Regions from separate parts of the Pseudomonas sp. Eqa60 genome, predicted to be linked through region 2. Evidence: riboswitches for the same ligand, from Rfam matches in the RefSeq annotation. Region 2 holds a riboswitch; the other holds the start of a gene.
The links. Region 2 has a riboswitch for manganese ahead of mntP (manganese efflux pump MntP). Riboswitches for the same ligand answer to the same signal wherever they lie in the genome.

Region 1 (5,688 bases), 2.7 Mb from region 2:
CTGCATCGATACCCACCACCGAAGTGCCTACGTAGGCAGCGTCGTCATGGTCGATGGCGCCGGGTTCCCAGCCAATGTACGCACCGAGGATCTTCGGGTTCTGGGTGACGTTTTCCTTGATCAGGGCAATCAGCTGTTCACGGCTCAGGCTCAGCCCGGCATGGCTTTGCGAGTCCTGGGTGCCCATCAGCGCATTGACCCGCACCAGGCCGCCGGCGATCAGCAGGGGCGCTTCCAGTTCGCGCTGGATCTGGCTGACCTGGGTCTGCGCCAGGCCGCTCAGGCGTTGTTCGATGACCTGTTCGAACTGGGCCTGGGTACGGTCTTGCACCATCTGCTGGGTCCTGGCCCCGGAGAACAGGGCGTACAGCACCAGGGCTGCAACCACGCTGAGAACGATGGCGCCGGCCAGGGCGGCGACGGAAAACTGGATCGACTTGAACTTCATAGAGGCTCCGGGCGCAGGAATTTAGGTCTGCCGAGCTGTATCGGCCGCTGCAGCGCTGGCCATTAGCCTTACACGGAAAAATGACTGTTTCAGGGAGCTTGATGTCGTTCTTGGCAAGCTGTGGGGGTAACCCGGGCGGGATTTGCGGGAGGAATGAATTTTCTCCTGCAAGGCAGATATGTATCTGAAATGCGACCGATTGCTGTTTTTACATCTGGCGCGGATACATTTCCGCCCTTAGGATACGCGCCACGTTTTCAGGGAGGTTTCATGATGAAGAAGTCATTGGTCGTATGTGCATTGAGTGCCGCAGTACTGCTCAGCGGTTGTGAAACGGTCAATACCACCAGCGGTGGCGTGGTCGGTGTGGATCGCAAGCAATCCATGTTCAGCATGGTTTCCAGCGCTGAAGTGAACCAGTCCTATGCCCAGTCCTATCAGCAGACTCTGGGTGAAGCCAGCAGCCAGGGCGTACTGGACAAGACCAGCGCCAACGCCAAGCGCCTGCAGGTCATTGCCAACCGCCTGATTGCCCAGGCGCCGACTTTCCGCCCCGACTGCGCGCAGTGGAAATGGGAAGTCAACCTGATCAAGAGCGACGAGCTCAACGCCAACTGCGGTCCTGGCGGCAAGATCATTTTCTACTCCGGGCTGATCGAGAAGCTCAAACTCACCGACGATGAAATCGCCGCGGTCATGGGCCATGAAATTGCCCACGCCCTGCGCGAGCACGGTCGCGAAGCCATGTCCAAGCAGTACGCGGTCGGTGCCGGCAAGCAGATCGCCACCTTGTTCGGCGTTCCGCAGGAAACCGTAGCCCTGGGCGACAACGGGGTGAACCTGCTGATGACCCTGCCCAACAGCCGCGAGAATGAAAACGAAGCGGACCTGATCGGCCTGGAACTGGCCGCCCGTGCCGGTTACAACCCGAATGCGGCCATCAGCCTGTGGAACAAGATGGGCCAGGCTGCCGGTGGCTCCGCGCCGCCCGAGTTCATGAGCACTCACCCGGCTTCCACCAGCCGTATCGCTTCCTTGCAGGCGGCGATTCCCAAGGTGATGCCGCTGTATCAGGCCGCCAAGAAGTCCTGATCCCTTCGCGTCATTGTCGATGATGCCATCGCCGGCAAGCCGGCTCCTACGGGTTGCGTAGGGGCCAGCTTGCCGGCGATTTCGTTTATACCCAGCCGCTGATCTGCATGGCCTTGTACACCGCCACCACGGCGAGGATGAAGAAGGCCGACGCCGCCAGGCGACGGATCAGGGTCAGGGGCAGCTTGTCTGCGGCGAAGTTGCCTGCCAGGACCACCGGTACGTTGGCAATCAGCATGCCCAGGGTGGTACCAATGATCACCAGCCACAGATCCGGGTACTGCGCCGCCAGCATGACGGTGGCGACCTGGGTCTTGTCACCGATTTCTGCCAGGAAGAAGGCGATCAGGGTGGTCAGGAATGGGCCGAACTTGCGTGCGGTATTGGCTTCGTCGTCGTCCATCTTGTCCGGAACCAGGGTCCACAGCGCGGTGGCGGTGAAGCTGGCGGCGAGGATCCAGTGCAGGGTCGAGTCCGAGAAGAAGCTGCCGAACCAGGCGCCTACCGCACCGGCCGCCGCGTGGTTGGCCAGGGTCGCGGCAACGATGCCGGCGATGATCGGCCAGGGTTTGCGAAAACGTGCGGCGAGAATCAGGGCAAGCAGTTGCGTCTTGTCGCCGATTTCGGCCAAGGCAACGATTGCGGTGGGAACGAGTAGGGAGTCCAGCATCATCAGGGTTTTCCTAAGGGGCGGGTCGACACGGCTATGACACGTACAGCCTTCCCGCCCCGGGTAAGGTGTGCGTGTCATAGGTCTTGTCAAACCCTGCGGTCCGTCTGTGCGGACTCTTGGGTCGCATGCGCCATGGTCTGTTGACCAAGTATGTTGACGCATGCCGGACGAGCGTGGCGCTCGTGGGAGACTACTCCCCTAGGACGGAGCGGATTCTGCCTAGGCAAAACCCTTTCGGCAAGCCTTGTTTGCGAAAAAGGATTTCAGCCGCGCTTGGCCCGATAAATGCGAAAGCCCTGGCCTTCGGCCTTGATCGCACAGGGCCCCAGGTGCTCTTCGATCAGCGGCTGGTAGCGCAGGAAGCTGTTGGCAACTACTCGCAGTTCTCCACCTTTTTGCAGATGTTTGGCTGCTTTTCGCAGCAGGTTTTCCGTTGCCTGGTAGTCGGTATGGACCCCGGTGTGGAAGGGCGGATTGGTCAGGATGCCGTTCAGCCCCATGGGCGCGGCGTCGATTCCGTCACCGGTCAGCACCTCGGCTTCCAGGCCGTTGGCCGCCAGGGTCAGGCGGCTGCTGGCGGCGGCGAAGGCGTCCACATCCAGCAGGGTCACGCGGCTGTCCGGGTAGCGGCGTTTCACGGTGGCCCCGAGCACTCCGGCACCGCAGCCGAAGTCCAGCAGGTGGCCGGCGGGCAGGTGGTCCAGGTGCTCCAGCAGCAGCGCGGTGCCGCGATCCAGCCGGCCATGGCTGAACACCCCCGGCAGGCTGATGACTTTCAGCGGGCCTTCGGCCAGCGGCAGTTCGTACTCATGGGCCAGGCTCTGCAGGGTGAGCGGTTCGGGAGCATTGGCCACCGTGACCTGCCACAGCTGGCAGTGCCGGGCGCTATCGAGCTTGCGCGGTTTGCCGAAGGGGTTGAGTTGCTTGGCCGCACTCTCCACGCCGCTGCGCTTCTCGCCCACCAGGTACAGTTCGCGCCCGGCCAGGCGCGAGGCCAGGGCGTTGAGCAGGTAGTCGGTGAGGTCCTTGGATTTGGGCAGGAACAGCACGGCGCTGTCGAAGGATTGGGCCGGTGCGTCTACGCCAAAGTGACTGCGGCCGGGAAAGCGCGCCTCCAGGGCTGCCTGGTCGCCGGCGTGCCAGCTCCAGCCCCGGGCATTGGGCAGGCGGCCCAGCAGATCGTCGGCGGCCAGGCCGGCCAGCAGCAGTGAGCCTTGAAACAATTCAGCCTGACGCAACAGTACTTCACTGCGTGTGTCCATGATCCGCCCCCGAAAAAAGTGGCGAAGTTTATCAACTCACGACCCGCAGCGGGGCGCCGCTGAAGAAGGCGTGGGCGTTTTCCGTCAATTGACCGACGATTCGCTGGCGGGCCTCGCGGCTGCCCCAGGCGTTGTGTGGAGTGACGATCAGGCGCGAAATGTCGCCGGCCAGCAGGGGGTTGCCAGCCACCGGGGGTTCGACGCTGAGCACATCGGTGGCTGCACCACCCAGGTGACCATTGCGCAATGCATCGGCCAGGGCCTGTTCATCGATCAGCCCCCCGCGGGCGGTGTTGACCACCAGGGCTCCGGGCTTGAGCAGGGCCAGTTCCCGGGCACCGATAAAGTGGCGGGTGTGCTCGTTGAGGGGGCAGTGCAGGGTCAGGGCGTCCACTTGCGGCAGCAGTTCCTCCAGCGGCAGGCGGTCCGGGCGGGTCGGGCGGCCTGGAATCTGCCCCAGCAGCACACGCATGCCAAAGGCTTCGGCCAGGCGGGCCACCGCGCTGCCCAGTTCGCCATTGCCCAGCAGGCCCAGGGTCTTGCCCGCCAGTTCGATGATCGGGTAGTCCAGCAGGCAGAACTGACTGGCCTGTTGCCAGCGCCCGGCAGCCACGGCCTGCTGGTAATCGGCGACCCGGGTGGCCAGGTTGAGCAGCAGCATCAGGGTGTGCTGGGCCACCGAGGGAGTGCCGTAGCCCTGGCAGTTGCTGACGGTGATCCCCTGCTTGCGGGCTGCGGCCAGGTCGACATTGTTGGTGCCGGTGGCGGCCACCAGGATCAGTTGCAGGTCGGGGCAGGCGGCCAGGGTTTCGGCTGTCAGTGCCACCTTGTTGCTGATGGCCACCCGGGCTCCCTGCAGGCGTTCGGCGACCTGTTCCGGCGCTGTGTGGGCATGTACTTGCAGAGGGCTGAAGCTGTCATGCAGCGCACCCAGGTCCAGGTCACCGAGGTCCAGTGAGCTGTGATCGAGGAAGACGGCGCGGCGATTGTTAGTCATGAACTGTACCTTTTGCACGAGGGTTCTAAGGCGTAATCTGCCGAGCCTAACAGATGAAATAATTAGACATACACAGGAGCCTGCATGTACTTCACCGAGTTCTTGACCGTTGCCCTCATCCATCTTCTGGCAGTGGCCAGCCCCGGCCCGGACTTCGCCGTGGTGGTGCGTGAAAGCGTGACCCACGGCCGTCGAGCCGGCACCTGGACCGCGCTGGGCGTGGGCTGCGCAATCTTCCTGCACGTGGGTTACTCGCTGCTGGGGATCGGCCTGATCGTTTCCCAGTCCATCGTTCTGTTCAACGCACTGAAGTGGCTGGCTGCGGCCTACCTGCTGTACATCGGCTACAAGGCCCTGCGTGCCCAGCCGGCCAAACCGGCGGCCGACGACCTGCACAAGGAAGCCGGGGTCCGCACTGCGCGTGGGGCCTTCACTTCAGGCTTTGTCACCAATGGCCTGAACCCCAAGGCGACGCTGTTCTTTCTCTCGCTGTTCACCGTGGTGATCAACCCGCATACGCCGCTGGCGATCCAGGCCGGGTATGGCGTGTATCTGGCGGTGGCCACCGCTGTGTGGTTCTGCCTGGTGGCCATGCTCTTCAGCCAGCAGCGGGTTCGTGCCGGCTTTGCCCGCATGGGCCACTGGTTCGACCGCACCATGGGCGCAGTGCTGATCGCCATCGGCGTGAAGCTGGCCTTCACCGAGATGCATTGATTGCGCTGAGCTGATTCAAGGCCGCCACGTAATGCCGTGGCGTATCCCCGAGCAAACGGCAGAACATCGCGCTGAAGGCCCGGGCGCTGCCGTATCCCAGCGAGTCGGCCACGCTGTGCACGCTTTCCCCGGCGAGCAGGCGTGGCAGGGCTTCCATCAGGCGCACCTGCTGGCGCCAGGCATTGAAATTCATCTGCACCTGCTGCTGGAACAGCCGCGCCAGGGTTCGTGAACTGGCGCCGACCTGCTGCGCCCAGTCTTCCAGGGTGTGGGGGTGATCCGGGGTCTGTATCAAGGTCCGGCAGATGGCTTGCAAGCGCCGGTCCTGGGGCATGGGAATGTGCAGCGGAAGGTTTTCCAGGGCGGCGATTTCTTCCAGCATCAATTGCTGGATCAAGGGGTTTTCCGCTTGTTCCGGACCTTGCACGGCACGCAGGATCAACTCCCGCAGCAGCGGTGTGACCGCCAGGACGCAGCATTGGCGCAATGCGGGCGCTGACAG
Region 2 (5,688 bases):
GGCCGGGGTGCAACTGCTGATCCGTTCCTGCCAGGTGGAGTACGTGCGTATCGAACCGCGCTTCATGGCCCGGGCAGTGATCAACTTGCTGCGCAACGCCATCCGCTACGCCGACCGCCGGGTCGAGGTGTCCCTGGTGCGCCTGGAGCATGGCTACGAAGTGCGGGTCAACGATGATGGTCCCGGGGTGCCGGTGGATGGCCGGGAGAAGATCTTCGAGCCGTTTTCCCGCCTCGACGCCAGCCGTGACCGGCGTACCGGCGGTTTCGGCCTGGGCCTGGCGCTGGTGCGGCGGGTCTCGCAATGGCACGGCGGCAAGGTCGAAGTGGCGGATTCGGAGTGGGGCGGTGCCTCGTTCCGCATGACCTGGGCCCACCTCGACTGAGGTTCGCGCGCAGCCCTGAACCTGCGCAGCAACGCGGCCCGTGATCACGGGCCGCGCGTTCCCTTTCTTAGAAGCTGTACTCAAGTTGAGTGGCGATGCTGGTCTGCATGCGCCGGTCGACGATCGGGCTGTCGCCGGCTTCCTTGCTCAGGTACTTCATCGACAGCAGGGTCGAGACCTTGGTCTGCTCATTGAGGGGCAGCGTCCAGGCCAGGTCGGCACCGCTGCTGACCCGTCCACCCTTGGCCCGGTAGGCGCCGAAGCGGCTGTGGGCCGCCTGGGTGTCGCTCACCCCGTACCAGGTCTGCATGTAGTCGGCGTTGCCGAACAGGCTGTTGAGGCTGGCATCCAGGCTGCCGAAGCGGCCCTGGTAGAGGTTGCTGCCAATGCTCAGTTCCAGTGCGCTGTAGGCCGAGCCGGTGTCGCGGTTGTCGTTCTTCTTCACCGCGTGGGTCAGGGTGGCGCCCAGTTCGAACGGCCCCAGGTCATAGCCCAGGTGCGCGCCGAACTGTGCCCGGGTCTTTATTTCGCCCATGCCCTTGAGGCGCTTGGAGCCCTGGCCCAGGTGGTTCTTGTCGCGCCGTGATTCGCTCGGGCCGACCCAGGTACTGAACGACAGGTCGCCCCATTCGTTGCCCCAGCCCAGGCCCTGGTCGGTATTGAGGAACACGCCCCAGGGGCTGATGATCTCGCCGCCGAGAATCGGCGCCAGGGCGCGTTCGTCACTGCCGCTGTAGCGCGGCACGCTGGCCACCCCGGCGTGCACGCCGTACTTCCAGTCTTCGGCGTGCAGCGTGCCGCAGACCGTGCTCAGGCCCAGGGTGCCGGCCCACAAGGCGGCGGTGGTGGAGTGTTTCAGGGTTTTCATGAAGGGTCAGAACCTCAGGTGGTTGGCGTTATAGGTGCGTTTGAATGAGTAGCCCAGGACGTTCACGCCGTTGACCTGGCGGCGCACGGTGTCGCCCAGGCCCGGGCCGTTGCCGGCGATCACCGCGTGGGCATTGTCCACCGGGGCGAGGATGTAGTCGGTAAGGGGACGGCCTTGCTGCAGGCTGCGGATCATCAGGAAGCCGTCCTCCAGGGCGATGTCCATGCCGTTGATGGGCGGTTCGCCGGGGTCGTCGCTCAGAGCCTGGTAGGTGCCGACCGTGGCCAGCCAGTTGTCCGTCAGGGGCACCGGCTCGATCCGTTCTCCCACCGCCAGCAACTGGCCGTGGCTCTTGGCGGTGAACACCCGATGGCCCTGGACCTGCATCACGTCCAGTTGCAGTTGCCCCAGCGGGCCCAGGTCCTGGGGCCAGAGCCCGAGGCGCTTCTTGCGCACCCGCAGCCAGCCCTGTTCGTCCCGCAGCAGTTCGTAGCGCTCGCCGGCCAGCTCGGCGTACAGGCGCTGGTGCTGGTCGCGGATCCGCAGCACACCCCAGCGGGTGGCATAGAAGCCCGCCAGGTGCCGGCGATCCGCCGCTTGCGGAACCCGACGTTGCTGGGCCTGGGGGGCCGTGGCCGGTTGCGGTGGCGGTGGCGGGGCGCCGTGGGCCTGCAGCAGCATGCGCAGTACCTGGGGCACCAGGGGCTGGGCCAGGGCCTCGCCGCTGTCGGAATTGCTCATCACGATCACCGCCAGCTGCTGCTCGGCCAGCACGCTGATCCGGGCATGAAAGCCCTCGCCGAAACCGCTTTGCTGCCAGGTGCGCATATCTGGCCGGACCCATTCCTCGCCGCAGGGCGACAGGAACCAGCCAAGGCCTACCTGGCAGTCGAAATCCAGCGGGTTGCCGGCGTTCTGCGTGCGCACCATTTCGTCGATGGATGCCGCCGAGAGCAGTTGGCGGTCCTGGTACCGGCCCTGGGCGAACAGCATGCGCACATAGCGGCTCAGGTCCCGCGGGCTGCTCCACAGGCCCTGGGCGGAAAGGTCGCGGACCAGGGCATCGCTGCTGACACCGTCTTCATAGCCTCTTGCCCGGTAGGGCTGGGCGCGGCTGTCCCCGACAAAGCTCGACTGGCTCATGCCCAGTGGGCGCAGCAGGCTCTTCTGCAACTGCTGTTCGAAATCCACGCCGCTGCTGCGCTCCACCGCTGCCCGAGCAGGGCATAACCGAGGTTGGAGTAGGCGGTCTGGGTTCCCGGAGCGTTGCTCAGCCACAGCCCGCTGAGCTTTCCCGGCAGTTCGTCGAGGGCGTTGGGGGTGCGTGCGTCGCGCAGGTATTCGCTGGGAATGCCGCCCTGGTGGCTGAGCAGGCGGCGCAGAGTCACGGCCCGGTCGGCGGCGTTCTGGTCCTCGTGGAAGCGCGAGCGGACGTAGAACTCCCTGAGGGTGTCCTGCAGCGGCGCGTCCAGTTGCAGGCGCCCTTGTTCCACCAGTTGCATCACCGCCGTGGCAGTCAGCAATTGCGACAGGGCACCGGCGCGAAACGCGGTGTTTTCGGTCACTTGCAGGCCCCGGGCCTGGTCGGCGAAGCCAAAGCCCCGGGCCCAGATCAGTTGCTGGCCGTCCACCAGGGCTATGGATAGCCCGGGCACCTGATGTTCGGCCATCTGTTGCGGGATGTACTGCTTCAGGTAGCCGATGATGCTGGCGTAATCGCCGGGCGCGATGGGCGGCGGCGCTGGAGGCTGGCCGTTGCAGCCGAGGTTGCTCAAGAGCAGGCCCACCAGCGGCAGGCCGAGAAGTTTGCGGGACATGCAGCACCCGAGGGCCAATTGGATCAGCGGATGCTAGGGAAGGGGGGCGTGGCAGTCTTTGACAGCTTTGTCGGGAAACTGTCAAAGACTGTTAAGCCCCGGTTGCGCTCAGGCCTCCAGCCCCAGGCGCTGGTGCCACTGGGCAATCGATTCCTCGGGGTATTCGGCGAACTGCAGGTCGTGCGCCCCGGCATCGACCTCGACCCAGGGCGCCCTGGAGTCGAGCATCAGGTGGGTGTGTTGCGGCGGCACCGGCAACGGGGTGTCGATGGCCGAGGCAAAAGGGTGGATCAGCTCCGGCCATTGCGGGCTGAACAGCCACAGCCCGGAGCCGCAGCGCCCGCAGAAGTGCCGTTCGGCGCTGCTGCTGTGGGCCCGGGCGGCACCGGCGGGCTTGAGCCGAGCATGGTAGATGACGATGTGCTTGCGCCCACGTACCTTGAGGCTGGCCGCATCGCCCCCCAGGTTGATGGCGTAGCCGCCACCGCCCTGGGTCTTGCGGCAGATCGAGCAGTAGCAGCGCTGGTAGGGATAGGGATGGCGGCTGGACAGGCTGAAGTGCACGGCGCCGCAATGGCAGGAGCCCTGGAGTTGCATGGGGTACCTCCACGAATCAACGGGTGGATGGCACAGGCTAGCCGCTGTGCGAGCAGCTGTCGTGACACGGTGCTGATGAAATTTTCACATGTGGCCGGCTAAGCTGCGCGCCTCTTTGGGGAGTAACCTGCCACCGCGCCCTGCGGTGGCGCCCGTATCAACATTCTCGGCAACCTGCCGTGGTACGGGCACCGTTTCGGTTGGTGAGACCATCGACATACCTGCGCTGAAGTCGGGCGCGTGGGCATGTCGTGGACTCAAGCCCGACCGGAAGACTCAACGTGAACCCAGCCTCGATCATCTTTCTCGCCTTCGCCATGTCCACCGATGCCTTCGCCGCCGCGGTGGGCAAGGGTTCGGCCATGCTCAAGCCGCGCCTGCTGGAAGCTTTGCGCATCGGCCTGATCTTCGGCGTCATTGAAGCCATCACCCCGGTGGTGGGCTGGTTCATCGGCCAGGCCGCGACTCAATGGGTGGCCAACTGGGACCACTGGATCGCCTTCAGCCTGCTGCTGTTGCTGGGCCTGCACATGATCTACAACGGCACCCGCCAGCAGGCTGAGGCCGAGGAAGAAAAACCGCGCCAGCACGGCTTCTGGCTGCTGGCGGTGACCGGCCTGGCCACCAGCATCGATGCCCTGGCGGTGGGGGTGGGGCTGGCGTTCGTCAACGTCAACATCTGGATCGCGGCCAGCGCCATCGGCCTGGCCACCATGACCATGGTCACCCTGGGAGTGATGCTGGGCCGCGCCATTGGCACGGTGATGGGCCAGCGCGCCGAAGTGCTGGGCGGGGTGGTGCTGATCATCGTCGGCTCGGGAATTCTCTACGAGCACCTGTCGGCTGTGGCTTGACTTCAGTATCGGCGGCGGGGCGGTTCTGCGGGCAATGCGGCCGCGCCTCGGGCCGAGGCGCGGAGCGCTCTGGCGTTACAGCGCCAGGCTGTGGATCACCTGGGTGGCGTCATCGGGGTCGATGGCGCTGCGCATGCCCAGCTGTTTTGCCAGGCGGCGCATGCTGTAGTTGGCGGCGGAATCCACCGAGTACATCTGCTGGAAACCGTTGTTGCGGGCTTCGTCGATCAGGTGCTGCATCAATAGCGCGCCGAGGCCCTTGCCTTGCCACTCATCGGCGATGGTCACGGCGAACTCGCAATGCGAGGGCTGCTCGTCTACCTGGGCGTAGCGGCTGATCCCCACTTCCCGCAGTTCGCCGTTGTCGTGGACCAGGGCCACATAAGCCACCCGCTGCGGCGTGCCGACATCCATCAGTTGATTGAGCAGTTGCTCGCCCACTTCCTTGATCTCACCGAGAAAGCGCTGGTGCCGCGTGGCCGGGGAGAGGTTTTCGATAAAGGCCTTTTCCCGCTCCCGGTCCTGGGGCCGCAGCGGGCGGATCAGCACATGGCTGCCATCGTTCAGGGCGTCGATCCAGTATTGGCCTTGCTGCGCCGGGAACGGCGGGTGGGCGAGGGTATCGAGAGCGGTGCTGGGCATGGTCAAGTCTCCGCGGAGCCAAAGGGCGGGCTGCGCACACAGCCCTGATTGGCTTCAGGTTTACTCCGCTGGCGAGGCGGGCACTTGATCGGCATCAATGTCTCTGCTTGCGCTGCCGGCCAGGGCGATCACCGGTCACGAGCCGTTCAAGCCGCCACCGCTGCTGGCGTACAGGCATTTGGCTATTAATGCTAGCGCCTAATGTTCTTTTTCCTGGCGCGTTGCCGTGAGAGCGCTGATCTACGCTCTCGAACAGCCAAGGGAGGAGTCAGGATATGGAGCATCAACAAGACAAGAATCGTTTGCAGCGGCAGGTTTCCTACATTGCTATCAGTGTTGGTCTGGCGCTTCTGGGCGGCGTTTCGAACGCCGCCCCGGTGTCGATAACCGTATCGCCCGAGGTACCCGCCGATATACCCGGGGGGCATCCCAGGCAACGTTGGCACAGGCTGCGGCCTTCGCCTGGCAGGAGTTCATCGCTCTCAACTGGCCGGCCCTGGGCGGGCAGCGCGATGTGCCCGATAT

Region 1: linked by a shared signal. The riboswitch ahead of KI242_RS26095 (TMEM165/GDT1 family protein) and the one ahead of mntP (manganese efflux pump MntP) in region 2 are both predicted to bind manganese.

The regions. Positions count from the first base shown of each region.
Region 1 covers NZ_AP024342.1:5,776,328-5,782,015, reverse strand. Annotated here, with positions in the region: gene KI242_RS26105 (methyl-accepting chemotaxis protein) at 1-448, opposite strand, end outside; gene KI242_RS26100 (M48 family metallopeptidase) at 722-1,540, shown strand; gene KI242_RS26095 (TMEM165/GDT1 family protein) at 1,626-2,210, opposite strand; yybP-ykoY riboswitch at 2,303-2,424, opposite strand; gene KI242_RS26090 (class I SAM-dependent methyltransferase) at 2,477-3,475, opposite strand; gene KI242_RS26085 (2-hydroxyacid dehydrogenase) at 3,507-4,472, opposite strand; gene KI242_RS26080 (LysE family transporter) at 4,557-5,186, shown strand; gene KI242_RS26075 (helix-turn-helix transcriptional regulator) at 5,170-5,688, opposite strand, start outside.
Region 2 covers NZ_AP024342.1:3,041,298-3,046,985, forward strand. Annotated here, with positions in the region: gene KI242_RS14070 (ATP-binding protein) at 1-385, shown strand, start outside; gene KI242_RS14075 (MipA/OmpV family protein) at 453-1,253, opposite strand; partial or broken gene KI242_RS14080 (serine hydrolase domain-containing protein) at 1,260-3,070, opposite strand; gene KI242_RS14085 (GFA family protein) at 3,179-3,667, opposite strand; yybP-ykoY riboswitch at 3,778-3,943, shown strand; gene mntP (manganese efflux pump MntP) at 3,949-4,521, shown strand; gene KI242_RS14095 (GNAT family N-acetyltransferase) at 4,597-5,163, opposite strand; gene KI242_RS14100 (hypothetical protein) at 5,390-5,688, shown strand, end outside.